Nitrobacter winogradskyi Nb-255: one gene and its partners. The main gene of each other region encodes a partner of the protein of the gene in region 3 in a complex. Links are inferred from orthologs where the notes say so. Each region holds a gene or a part of one and is shown on either strand. Other genes may lie near its edges.

What was found.
Region 1: the proteins of accD (region 3) and accB are in contact, whole or in part, in a solved structure (PDB 8UXZ), measured with the Escherichia coli proteins. The link is inferred for Nitrobacter winogradskyi Nb-255 from one-to-one orthologs.
Region 2: the proteins of accD (region 3) and NWI_RS02030 are in contact, whole or in part, in a solved structure (PDB 8UXZ), measured with the Escherichia coli proteins. The link is inferred for Nitrobacter winogradskyi Nb-255 from one-to-one orthologs.
Region 4: the proteins of accD (region 3) and accC are in contact, whole or in part, in a solved structure (PDB 8UXZ), measured with the Escherichia coli proteins. The link is inferred for Nitrobacter winogradskyi Nb-255 from one-to-one orthologs.

What each region holds. Positions count from the first base shown.
Region 1 is NC_007406.1:1,920,626-1,923,427, reverse strand. Bases 1-2,709 are described here. They hold accB (acetyl-CoA carboxylase biotin carboxyl carrier protein), read right to left. Parts: upstream 1,744-2,709; coding sequence 1,258-1,743; downstream 1-1,257. Other genes in these bases: NWI_RS09135 (DsbA family protein), read right to left, coding at 2,626-2,709; aroQ (type II 3-dehydroquinate dehydratase), read right to left, coding at 1,785-2,255; accC (acetyl-CoA carboxylase biotin carboxylase subunit), read right to left, coding at 1-1,232. In the rest of the region: more of NWI_RS09135, read right to left, coding at 2,710-2,802. UniProt on the Escherichia coli protein: This protein is a component of the acetyl coenzyme A carboxylase complex; first, biotin carboxylase catalyzes the carboxylation of the carrier protein and then the transcarboxylase transfers the carboxyl group to form malonyl-CoA.
Region 2 is NC_007406.1:438,921-441,863, forward strand. Bases 6-2,855 are described here. They hold NWI_RS02030 (acetyl-CoA carboxylase carboxyltransferase subunit alpha), read right to left. Parts: upstream 1,987-2,855; coding sequence 1,024-1,986; downstream 6-1,023. Other genes in these bases: NWI_RS02025 (L,D-transpeptidase family protein), read right to left, coding at 6-700; xerD (site-specific tyrosine recombinase XerD), read right to left, coding at 2,222-2,855. In the rest of the region: more of NWI_RS02025, read right to left, coding at 1-5; more of xerD, read right to left, coding at 2,856-2,943. UniProt on the Escherichia coli protein: Component of the acetyl coenzyme A carboxylase (ACC) complex. First, biotin carboxylase catalyzes the carboxylation of biotin on its carrier protein (BCCP) and then the CO(2) group is transferred by the carboxyltransferase to acetyl-CoA to form malonyl-CoA.
Region 3 is NC_007406.1:63,780-66,848, forward strand. Bases 1-2,976 are described here. They hold accD (acetyl-CoA carboxylase, carboxyltransferase subunit beta), read right to left. Parts: upstream 1,981-2,976; coding sequence 1,021-1,980; downstream 1-1,020. Other genes in these bases: NWI_RS00275 (bifunctional folylpolyglutamate synthase/dihydrofolate synthase), read right to left, coding at 1-1,024; trpA (tryptophan synthase subunit alpha), read right to left, coding at 2,287-2,976. Outside these bases: more of trpA, read right to left, coding at 2,977-3,069.
Region 4 is NC_007406.1:1,921,516-1,924,466, forward strand. What follows is about bases 1-2,858. They hold accC (acetyl-CoA carboxylase biotin carboxylase subunit), read left to right. Parts: upstream 1-680; coding sequence 681-2,036; downstream 2,037-2,858. Other genes in these bases: aroQ (type II 3-dehydroquinate dehydratase), read left to right, coding at 1-128; accB (acetyl-CoA carboxylase biotin carboxyl carrier protein), read left to right, coding at 170-655; NWI_RS09155 (sensor histidine kinase), read left to right, coding at 2,213-2,858. Also shown: more of NWI_RS09155, read left to right, coding at 2,859-2,951. UniProt on the Escherichia coli protein: This protein is a component of the acetyl coenzyme A carboxylase complex; first, biotin carboxylase catalyzes the carboxylation of the carrier protein and then the transcarboxylase transfers the carboxyl group to form malonyl-CoA.

The DNA of each region.
Region 1 (2,802 bases), 1.9 Mb from region 3 along the record:
TCCACGACCATCTCGTCGAGGGCTCTGCGCAGCCGCATCAGGCATTCGGCGCGCGTCTTGCCGTGCACGATCAGCTTGCCCACCAGCGAGTCGTAGTAGGGCGGGATCACATACCCCTGATAAACGGCGGAATCGATCCGGACGCCGAGCCCGCCCGGCGGATGGAATTGCAAAATCTTGCCAGGAGATGGGCGGAAGGTAACGGGGTTTTCCGCGTTGATTCGGCACTCGATGGCGTGGCCGTTGACGGCGATTTCCTTCTGGGCGGCGGGAAGGTCGCCGCCGGCGGCGATGCGGATCTGCTCCAGCACGAGATCGATGTCGGTGATCATCTCGGTGACGGGATGCTCGACCTGAATGCGCGTATTCATTTCGATGAAATAGAATCTGCCGTCCTCGTAGAGGAATTCGACCGTTCCGACGCCGAGATACTTTATCTCGCTCATCGCCTTGGCAACGGTCTCGCCGATCTTGTTTCGGGCTGCCGCCGTCAACGCGGGCGATGGACCTTCTTCCCAAACCTTCTGGTGGCGGCGCTGGAGCGAGCAGTCGCGTTCTCCAAGATGAATGGCGCCGCCGCGCCCGTCGCCAAGCACCTGGATTTCGATGTGGCGCGGCTTCTGCAAGTACTTTTCCAGATAAACGGAGGCGTCGCCGAACGCCGCTCGGGCCTCGTTCCCCGCGGCCGAGATCGCCATCATCAGGTCGTCGGGCGTCTTGACGATCTTCATGCCGCGCCCGCCGCCGCCGGCGGCCGCTTTCACCAGGACAGGAAAGCCGATCGCCTTGGCGATGGCCATGGCGTTGTCATCGGGACCGATGCCGCCATCGGAGCCCGGAACCACGGGAATGCCGAGGCGCTTCGCGGTCTTCTTGGCTTCGATCTTGTCGCCCATGAGGCGGATATGTTCGGCCTTGGGGCCGATGAAATGCAGGCGATGGTCAGCGAGGATTTCGGCGAAACGGGCATTCTCGGACAAAAAGCCGTACCCCGGATGCACGGCCTCGGCGCCTGTGATCTCGCAGGCTGCCAGCAGCGCCGGGATGTTGAGGTAGCTGTCCTTCGTCGTCGGCGGCCCGATGCAGACGCTTTCGTCCGCGAGGCGGACATGCATGGCGTCGGCGTCGGCGGTGGAATGGACCGCAACGGTCGCGATACCCAGCTCCTTGCAGGCGCGCAGGATGCGCAGGGCGATCTCGCCGCGATTGGCTATCAGGATCTTATCGAACATCACTGCGTCCGCGGTTCGAACGGCGTCATTCAATGATGACCAGCGGCTCGCCGAACTCGACGGGCTGGCCATCCTCGACGAGAATCTGCGTGACGGTGCCGGAGCGCGGCGACGGGATCTGGTTCATGGTCTTCATGGCCTCGATGATCAGCAGCGTCTGGCCTGCGGTGACCTTGGACCCGACCTCGATGAAGGGTTTTGCGCCCGGTTCCGACGCCCAATAGGCCGTTCCGACCATCGGCGATGGAACCATGCCGGGATGCTTGCTGATGTCGGCCGCGCCTGCGGCCGGCGAGGGGGCTGGCGCCGGCGCGGCCTGATAGGTGGCCGGTATCGCTGCCCCGACGGTGACGTTGCGTGCCACACGGACACGAAGTCCATCACGCTCGATTTCGATCTCCGTGAGCCTGGTTTCGTCGAGCAGGGCGGCGAGTTCGCGGATCACGTCGCTCTCCTCGCGCAGATCGTTGCCGGTTTTGTTTTTTGCGGGTTCTCCGGGCTGGCGGGACATGATCTCGATCCGAAACTTTCTGTGAGAATGACGCTGATGTGTCAGGATTTAACTTTGTTCGACGGGTCTACCGCGCCGATCTTGGCGGCAAGGCCATTGATCGCGAGCCGGTAGCCGTCAATTCCGAAGCCTGACAGGCTTGCGAACGCGGCCTTGGCCGTGAAGGAGTGATGACGGAAGTCCTCGCGCGCATGAATGTTGCTGATATGAACTTCGACGGTCGGAATTTTGACCGCGACCAGCGCGTCGTGAAGTGCGATGGAAGTGTGCGAGTAGCCGCCGGCGTTGATGACGATACCGGCTGCGTTCTTCGCATGAGCTTCGTGAATGAAATCGATCAGCTCGCCCTCGCGGTTTGACTGGCGGCAATCCGCGGCCAGTCCAAAATTTTTGGCCGTTTCGGCGCAAAGCTGTTCGACGTCGGCAAGGTTGGCGTGGCCATAGGTATCCGGCTCTCGGGTCCCGAGCATGTTAAGGTTCGGGCCGTTGAGCACGTAGATCGTCTTGGCCATCTGAAATCCTGAAAATCAGCCATTTCCGCCGCCGAACGCCGGAGTTCGGGCCGTTATATGTAACAAGAACGTCAAGGGGAAGCCTGAACAGTCCCTGATTCGGCTTGAGATATCTCGCGCTGTTTGCGAGGATTCATGGAGAACATACGGAAATATCTCGTTAACCGACCTTGGGCATCGCGACGGGGCATACGAGCGTACCAGATAGCCAGTTCCCGCGCCCCTGAGGGAGCCTCTCAAACGACCACAGGAAGGGGAGAAACGTCGAGAGGGATTCGGAGCGCTCATGCGAAGCGGTTACCCGGCGTTCGATTCCAGGCCCCCCGGTGAGCGCTGGTTCAAAAGCGCTGATTCAAACAGGGACGCGCCATCAACAGGAGGCTTTGCCGCAGCGCGCCGTGTTGATTTTCTCCTTGAGGTTCTCGAGACCCACGGCTCCCACGACGACCTGCTTGCCGATGACGTAGCTTGGCGTTCCATTCATTCCCATGGATTCGGCAAGCTTGAAGTTCTCTTCGAGCGTGGCGCGCACCTCGGCGCTCGTCAT
Region 2 (2,943 bases), 380 kb from region 3 along the record:
ATGCGACCTTCGGTTCTTGACGCGTTACCTCGAAATGATCGTTGCCTTCCTTGATCATCTTCCAGAACGGCATGTTCGGATTGTTGCGGTGCTTCGCAAGATTCGCAGCCGTCATGCGGAACGGATAGGCTTGGAGCTGGAAGGCGCGCTGACCGCCGAAGAACGACTCCCGCCCCACGGCGTAGATCTCGGCGATCTGCTCGTCGGTCATGGCGTAGCATCCGCGCGAGGAACAGTCGCCGTGCACCATCAGTTGGGAACCGGTGCGTCCCAATGACTTGTCGAACTCATTGGGGTAGCCGGTGTTGAAAGAGAGGTAATAGGAGGAGCGCGGGTTCATCTGCGCGGGCGTGATGCTGTAGAATCCCTCCGGAGCCTGACGGTCTCCCTCGCGCGTCTTGGGGCCGAGATCTCCGGACCAGCGGCAGATCGGGTAGCTCTTGAGCAGTGCGAACTTGCCGGATCGGTCCTGCTTCCAGACTTCGAGCTCGGCCTCCTGTTTGAACAGCCGAATCAGGATCGGCGATTGCAGTTCCATGTCCTTCGCGGTCATGGCCGCGACGAGCTTGGGCGAGACCGGCCGGTTGGCCTTGGCGTTGCTCGCGAGTGAGGCGTCGTCGGTGTTGCAGCCGGCCAGAAGCGCGCTGCCCATCAGCACGGCGGAGGTCATGATCGTGCGAGCGATCGAACGATTGATCAAAGCAAAGCTCCGCTAGGACGGGCAAGCCTGCACCCCGAATTCATGGCGTCGTGCCCCAAGCCATTGAATAAAATAATATCCTTAAGCATCTGTGCTCGCAAGCCGAGCGGAACCGAACGAGGTGAACTCCGACCTCGATGGTGAATGGAGACTAAATATTCCGGACGGGGCTGAATTAGGGCGCTTCGGCGGCTTCCGGAAAAGCCGTGTTCTTGAACGGAGCACACCCGGAAGGGTCATGGATTTCCGGCTGAACCCGTTGACCTGTCGATCCCGTAAAGAGGGCCGGAATGCGTTTCGCCGGAAGAAAGCGCAGCGTGCGCTCAGCCCAGTTTACGCCCGATATCGATAAACTTCTGACGGCGCTGCTGACGAAGCGAATCACGGTCGAGGTTGCGCAGATCGTTCAATGCGCCGGCGATGGCGTCCCCGGTCAGCGCGATAACGGCGGCGGGATCGCGATGCGCGCCGCCGGCCGGTTCCTTGAGGATGGCGTCGATCACGCCGAACCGCAGCAGATCCTGCGCGGTGATTTTCATGTTGGTCGCGGCTTCCTGTGCCTTGCTGCTGTCGCGCCAGAGAATCGACGACGCCGCTTCCGGCGAGATCACGCTATAGATCGCATGTTCCAGCATCAGCACGCGGTTGGCGGTCGCGATCGCGATCGCGCCGCCGGAGCCGCCTTCGCCGATGATCACGGCGATATTGGCGACGCCGAGCGACAGGCACGCGTCGGTCGAGCGGGCGATCGCCTCGGCCTGGCCGCGTTCCTCGGCGCCGATGCCGGGGTAGGCTCCGGCGGAATCGACCAGCGACAGCACGGGAATGTCGAAACGGTCGGCCATATCCATCAGCCGGACCGCCTTGCGGTAGCCTTCGGGGCGCGCCATCCCGAAATTGTGCTTCAGGCGGCTTTCAGTGGTTGCGCCTTTCTCCTGTCCGATGACGCAGATGCTTTCGCCGCGGAAGCGTCCGAAGCCGCCGATCAGCGCCTCGTCCTCGCCGAACTTGCGGTCGCCGGCCAGTGGCGTGAACTCGGTGATCAGGCCCTTGACGAAATCGGAGAAGTGCGGGCGCTGCGGGTGCCGCGCCACCTGGGTTTTCTGCCAGGGCGTCAGGTTGGCGTAGAGATCCTTCAAAGCCTGCGCGGCCTTCTCCTCGATGCTGGAAATTTCCTCGCTAATGTCGCTGCCCGACGCGGCGAGCGCGCGCAGTTCGTCGATCTTGGAATCGAGCTCGGCGACGGGTTTTTCGAAATCGAGGTAGCTGCGCATGGGATCGGGCATTCCAGCAGTATAGAGACGGAGGCGCGTGGAGGGGAAATCTGTCGAGGAGAGAGAAAGGTCCTTTTATTCAAATATTTAGGAGACAGGTAAAACGTGTCTTCGAGGGCGGGTCAAGTGCGGGTGGTGCGAGCGCTCTTTCGCGGCTGATCAGCGTTGAGTCAAGGGCGAAGCGGGGCGCGCGGAGTTGAGGCCTTCGGCGGTGGGGCCGCGGAATGGCGTTCGCGATGAGCACCGGTCATGCTTCCGCCAGCGGGTGCAGATCGCGCACCAGGCTTTTCAGGCGCTCTTCCACGACGTGCGTGTAGATTTGCGTGGTCGAGATGTCGGTATGGCCGAGCAGGGTCTGCACGATCCGCAGGTCCGCGCCGTTGTGCAGCAGATGGCTCGCGAAGGCATGGCGCAGCACGTGCGGCGAGACCAGCCGTGGCGCGAGGCCGGCCGCCGCCGCGAGTTCCTTCAGCTCGCGCGCAAAGTGCTGGCGTGTCAGGTGGCCGCTTTCGCCAAACGACGGAAACAGCCAGCTCTGTCGCGGCGACGCGGCCTTCCCTGCGCCGCGCTGATCCGCCATCGTCTGGAGATAGTCGGCCATCGCCTGTCGCGAGGCGTTGTTCAGCGGCACCAGCCGTTCCTTGTCGCCCTTGCCGCGCACCACGATCATGCGGGCGTCGCGCCGCGCCGCCGACAGCGGCAGGGAGACCAGTTCGGAGACGCGCAGGCCCGTAGCGTAAAGCACTTCCAGCAGGCAATAGAGCCGCGCCGCGCGCAATCGCCGGGCAGGTGGGGCGTCCAGAGATTCGGCGTCCGCCTTCGCGCGCCCGAGCAGGCGGTCGACATCCGCTATCGACAGGACTTTGGGCAGGCTGCGTCCGCGCTTTGGCCCTGAAAGGATAGCCGCGGGGTCGTCGCTCCTGACGCGCTCGCTCAGCAGGAAGCGAAACAGGTGGCGCATCGCCGACA
Region 3 (3,069 bases):
GTCGCGACACCCGCTCCTCGAGATCGCCGAGCGCCGCCGCCGCGATCCGCCCGCCATCGGCATTGTGCCCGCCGTCGAGCCAGAGCTCGGCGTCGCGCGGCGCCTGATCCACGATCCGGCCGGATGTCAGCCGCTGCATCCGCGCCGGCCATTCCGCGCCGGTGACGCCGCGCTCGAACGCCGTTGTCTCGATCGAGAAGCGATCCTGCGCCCGCAGCGTCGCGATCGCGAGGCCCGCATTGTCGAACTGATGCCGGCCGAACAGCCGGGGCGCGGCGAGGTCGAGCAGGCCGCTTTCGTCCTGATAGACCAGTCGTCCGTGTTCCGCGTGGACGTGCCAGTGCTGGCCGGCCGCGTGCAGCGGACTGCGCATCCGCTTCGCCCGCTGCTCGATCACAACTTCGGCTTCGGGCGACTGCTCCGCGCAGATGACGGGCACGCCAGGCTTGATGATGCCGGCTTTCTCGCCGGCGATCTCCGCCAGCGAGCCGCCCAGAAACTCGACGTGATCGATGCCGACGGGCGTGATGACGCTCGCCAGCGGCGTCTCGACCACGTTGGTGCTGTCGAGCCGGCCGCCGAGGCCGACCTCGAGCAACAGCACGTCGGCGGGACTTCGTGCGAACAACAGAAAGGCCGCCGCGGTCTTTATCTCGAAAAGGGTCAGCGGCTCGCCGCCATTGGCGCGCTCGCATTCAAGCAGCGCGTCGCGCAGGGCATCGTCGGCAACCAGCGTTCCGGCCAACCGCACGCATTCGTTGATCCTCACCAGATAGGGCGAGGTAAAGACATGCACGCGCAAACCGGCGGCCTCGAGGATCGCGCGCAGGTAGGCGACGGTGGAGCCCTTGCCGTTGGTGCCGGCGACGTGAATGACCGGCGGCAACCTGCGTTCGGGATGATCGAGCCGCTCAAGGACGCGCCACATCCGGCCGAGCGTGAGATCGATCCTTTTCGGATGCAGCTTCGATATCCGCGCAACAGCATCGTCGAGCGGGCTTTGCCGGGGCGGAACAGCGCTCACGCCGGAGGCGCGGCAGGCGCCGCCGGTGGAGCTTCCTGAGTCGCGGCAGGCTCGTCCGGCTCATCCGGCGGAACGGGAGCGGAGGGTTCCGGCTCCTGCTCGATCATTTCCGGCGCCTTGGTCAGCAGCCGGCACACCCGCGCCAGCGTCGGCCGCAACTCGTGACGATGCACCACCAGGTCGATCATGCCATGGTCGCGCAAATACTCGGCCCGCTGAAAACCGTCCGGCAGTTTCTCGCGGATGGTCTGCTCGATGACGCGGGCTCCGGCGAAGCCGATCAGCGCGCCGGGCTCCGCGATCTGAACGTCCCCGAGCATCGCATAGGAGGCCGTGACGCCGCCGGTGGTCGGATTCGTCAGCACTACGATGTAGGGCTGCCTGGCCTCGCGCAGCATCTGCACCGCGACGGTGGTGCGGGGCAGCTGCATCAGCGACAGCACGCCTTCCTGCATCCGCGCGCCGCCCGACGCCGCGAACACGATGAAGGGGCACCGTTTCTCGACCGCGAGTTCGAGCCCCCGCACGATCGCCTCGCCCGCCGCCATGCCAAGCGAGCCGCCCATGAAATCGAAATCCTGCACCGCGACCACGACGGCGGACCCTTCCAGCCTGCCGAACCCGACCTTCACGGAATCATGGAGTCCGGTTTTGGCGCGCGCGTCCCTGATGCGGTCGACATACTTGCGCTCGTCACGGAATTTCAGCGGATCGGCAGTTACCTCCGGCAACGCCACATCGTACCATGTCTCGTTGTCGAAGATCGACTTCAGCCGCGCATCGGCGCTCATCCGCATGTGGTAGTTCGATCCGGGGATGACGAACTGGTTGCTCTCGACGTCCTTGTAGAACACGAGCTGCCCGGTGTCGGGACACTTGATCCAGAGATTATCCGGCGTTTCCCGCTTGAGGATATTGCGGATTTTCGGCCGGACAACGTTGGTCAACCAATTCATGCCTTACTCCGTAACACCGCACCATCTGGCGACGGCCCGAACCTTCTCCCCTTGCGGGACAGGGTGGCAAAGCACCGCGAGGCAGGGTGCGAGCCGGGTGAGGGTTCTTCTAGAGCCTTTTCGCTTCTGATGGAATCAGAAGCGAGGCTCTATAATCTTGATTTGACGCGTTTTCTTCACGCGAACCGGTATCCACTTTGCTCGAAAACGCTCTATCGCAATCAGGATGACGGGACGACCCCTCACCCACCTCGCCGCATACATGCGGCTCGGTACCCTCCCCCACAAGGGGAGAGGGAAAAAAGCCTATTCCGCTGCTTGCCGCGCCGACCGCACGCCCTCGGCCAGCGCCGCCGCGAGAGAGGCGACCGCCTGGACGGTTCCGGACGTCGCCTTGCCTTCGGCGTCGAGGCTGGCGCTGAGCGCATCGACCAGCGCCGAGCCGACCACCGCGCCGTCCGAGCGCTCGGCAATGCCGCGCGCGGCATCCGGAGTGCGGATGCCGAAGCCGACGCAGACCGGCAGGCTCGTATGGCGCTTGATGCGCCCGACCGCCGCGCCAACCGCCGTCGAATCCGCCGCCGCGCTGCCGGTGATCCCGGTGATCGAGACGTAGTACACAAAACCCGACGTATTCGCGAGCACCGCCGGCAGACGCTTGTCATCCGTCGTCGGCGTCGCCAGGCGAATGAAATTCAATCCGGCTTTCATCGCCGGGATGCACAACTCGGAGTCTTCCTCCGGCGGCAGGTCGACGACGATCAGGCCATCGACGCCCGCCGCCCTGGCATCGTCAAGAAATTTCTCGACGCCGTAGATGTAGACCGGATTGTAATAGCCCATCAGCACGACCGGCGTCGAATCGTCGTCCTTCCGAAACTCGCCGATCATCCGCAGCGTGCCGGTCAGGGTCATGCCCGCATCGAGCGCGCGCCGCCCGGCCGCCTGGACCGCCGGACCATCCGCCATCGGATCGGTGAAGGGCATTCCGATTTCGATGATGTCGGCGCCGGCCCTGGGCAACGCCTTGATGATGGCGAGCGAGGTCGCGGGGTCCGGATCGCCGGCCATCAGAAAAGTGACGAAGGC
Region 4 (2,951 bases), 1.9 Mb from region 3 along the record:
ACTCCTTCACGGCCAAGGCCGCGTTCGCAAGCCTGTCAGGCTTCGGAATTGACGGCTACCGGCTCGCGATCAATGGCCTTGCCGCCAAGATCGGCGCGGTAGACCCGTCGAACAAAGTTAAATCCTGACACATCAGCGTCATTCTCACAGAAAGTTTCGGATCGAGATCATGTCCCGCCAGCCCGGAGAACCCGCAAAAAACAAAACCGGCAACGATCTGCGCGAGGAGAGCGACGTGATCCGCGAACTCGCCGCCCTGCTCGACGAAACCAGGCTCACGGAGATCGAAATCGAGCGTGATGGACTTCGTGTCCGTGTGGCACGCAACGTCACCGTCGGGGCAGCGATACCGGCCACCTATCAGGCCGCGCCGGCGCCAGCCCCCTCGCCGGCCGCAGGCGCGGCCGACATCAGCAAGCATCCCGGCATGGTTCCATCGCCGATGGTCGGAACGGCCTATTGGGCGTCGGAACCGGGCGCAAAACCCTTCATCGAGGTCGGGTCCAAGGTCACCGCAGGCCAGACGCTGCTGATCATCGAGGCCATGAAGACCATGAACCAGATCCCGTCGCCGCGCTCCGGCACCGTCACGCAGATTCTCGTCGAGGATGGCCAGCCCGTCGAGTTCGGCGAGCCGCTGGTCATCATTGAATGACGCCGTTCGAACCGCGGACGCAGTGATGTTCGATAAGATCCTGATAGCCAATCGCGGCGAGATCGCCCTGCGCATCCTGCGCGCCTGCAAGGAGCTGGGTATCGCGACCGTTGCGGTCCATTCCACCGCCGACGCCGACGCCATGCATGTCCGCCTCGCGGACGAAAGCGTCTGCATCGGGCCGCCGACGACGAAGGACAGCTACCTCAACATCCCGGCGCTGCTGGCAGCCTGCGAGATCACAGGCGCCGAGGCCGTGCATCCGGGGTACGGCTTTTTGTCCGAGAATGCCCGTTTCGCCGAAATCCTCGCTGACCATCGCCTGCATTTCATCGGCCCCAAGGCCGAACATATCCGCCTCATGGGCGACAAGATCGAAGCCAAGAAGACCGCGAAGCGCCTCGGCATTCCCGTGGTTCCGGGCTCCGATGGCGGCATCGGTCCCGATGACAACGCCATGGCCATCGCCAAGGCGATCGGCTTTCCTGTCCTGGTGAAAGCGGCCGCCGGCGGCGGCGGGCGCGGCATGAAGATCGTCAAGACGCCCGACGACCTGATGATGGCGATCTCGGCCGCGGGGAACGAGGCCCGAGCGGCGTTCGGCGACGCCTCCGTTTATCTGGAAAAGTACTTGCAGAAGCCGCGCCACATCGAAATCCAGGTGCTTGGCGACGGGCGCGGCGGCGCCATTCATCTTGGAGAACGCGACTGCTCGCTCCAGCGCCGCCACCAGAAGGTTTGGGAAGAAGGTCCATCGCCCGCGTTGACGGCGGCAGCCCGAAACAAGATCGGCGAGACCGTTGCCAAGGCGATGAGCGAGATAAAGTATCTCGGCGTCGGAACGGTCGAATTCCTCTACGAGGACGGCAGATTCTATTTCATCGAAATGAATACGCGCATTCAGGTCGAGCATCCCGTCACCGAGATGATCACCGACATCGATCTCGTGCTGGAGCAGATCCGCATCGCCGCCGGCGGCGACCTTCCCGCCGCCCAGAAGGAAATCGCCGTCAACGGCCACGCCATCGAGTGCCGAATCAACGCGGAAAACCCCGTTACCTTCCGCCCATCTCCTGGCAAGATTTTGCAATTCCATCCGCCGGGCGGGCTCGGCGTCCGGATCGATTCCGCCGTTTATCAGGGGTATGTGATCCCGCCCTACTACGACTCGCTGGTGGGCAAGCTGATCGTGCACGGCAAGACGCGCGCCGAATGCCTGATGCGGCTGCGCAGAGCCCTCGACGAGATGGTCGTGGAAGGCGTCGAGACCACCTTGCCGCTGTTCCGGGCGCTGGTCCGCGAAGCGAGCATTATCGACGGCGACTACCATATCCATTGGCTGGAGCAGTATCTCTCCAGCGGCGGTCTAAAAGGAGCCTGAGCCGTTTCGAGCCCGGACCGGGATTGTTTTAGGAACAAAAGACACGGAACCGATTGCGCGCTGAGGGGTTTAGCAAAAGGCCGGTAAACGCGCGGGGGCGATTCAGACTGTCTCGATCCGAATACGATGAAATCGTAGCGCCAAGAGCCAGGACGTCACGACCCGCGCTCAGCCAGTTGCTCCTGCTGACGGCAGGTCTGGTGGTTCTGACGCTGATCAGCGTCATTTCCATTTATCTTGTCAACAAGGCGCGCGACGACACTCGCTGGGTTCTCCGCAGCATGGAAGTCGAGAATGAAATTTCACTGGCCCAGTTACAGATACAGCGCGCGGAAAGTTCGCAGCGCAGCTTTCTGCTGACGCAGCGCCCGGAATTCCGGGCTGCGTTCGAAGATGCATCAGGCCGGATTCCGCTGAGCTTCGAACGGCTGAGGGTACTGACCAAAGAGAATCCCTACCAGCAACAGCGGCTCCAGCAAATGGTCCCGCTGACCAGTCAGCGGATCGAGCAGTTGCGGCAGAGCATTGATCTCGCGCTGACGAACCGGCTGGATCAGGCCGTTGAGAGCGCGCGACGAGAGGCTGGTCAGGACGCGACGCGACAGATTCGCGATCTGGGGAACGAGATGCGAACCGAGGCAAATCGTCTGCTCGCGGCGCGGACGGCGTCAGCCGATGCCAGCCAATCGCGTTCGGCGCTGATTACCAGCGTCGGCTCGGGGCTCGTTGTGCTGTTTGCCGGGCTCTCGATCTACCTTGTGCGGCGGTCGAACCGGGAACGCGACCTGGCTAACGCCCGGCTGCGCGATATCAATCTCAATCTGGAATCGACCATCGAGAAGCGGACCAGCGATCTGCGGGAAGCCAACGATGAAATCCAGCGTTTTGCCTATATCGTCAGCCACGACCTGCGCT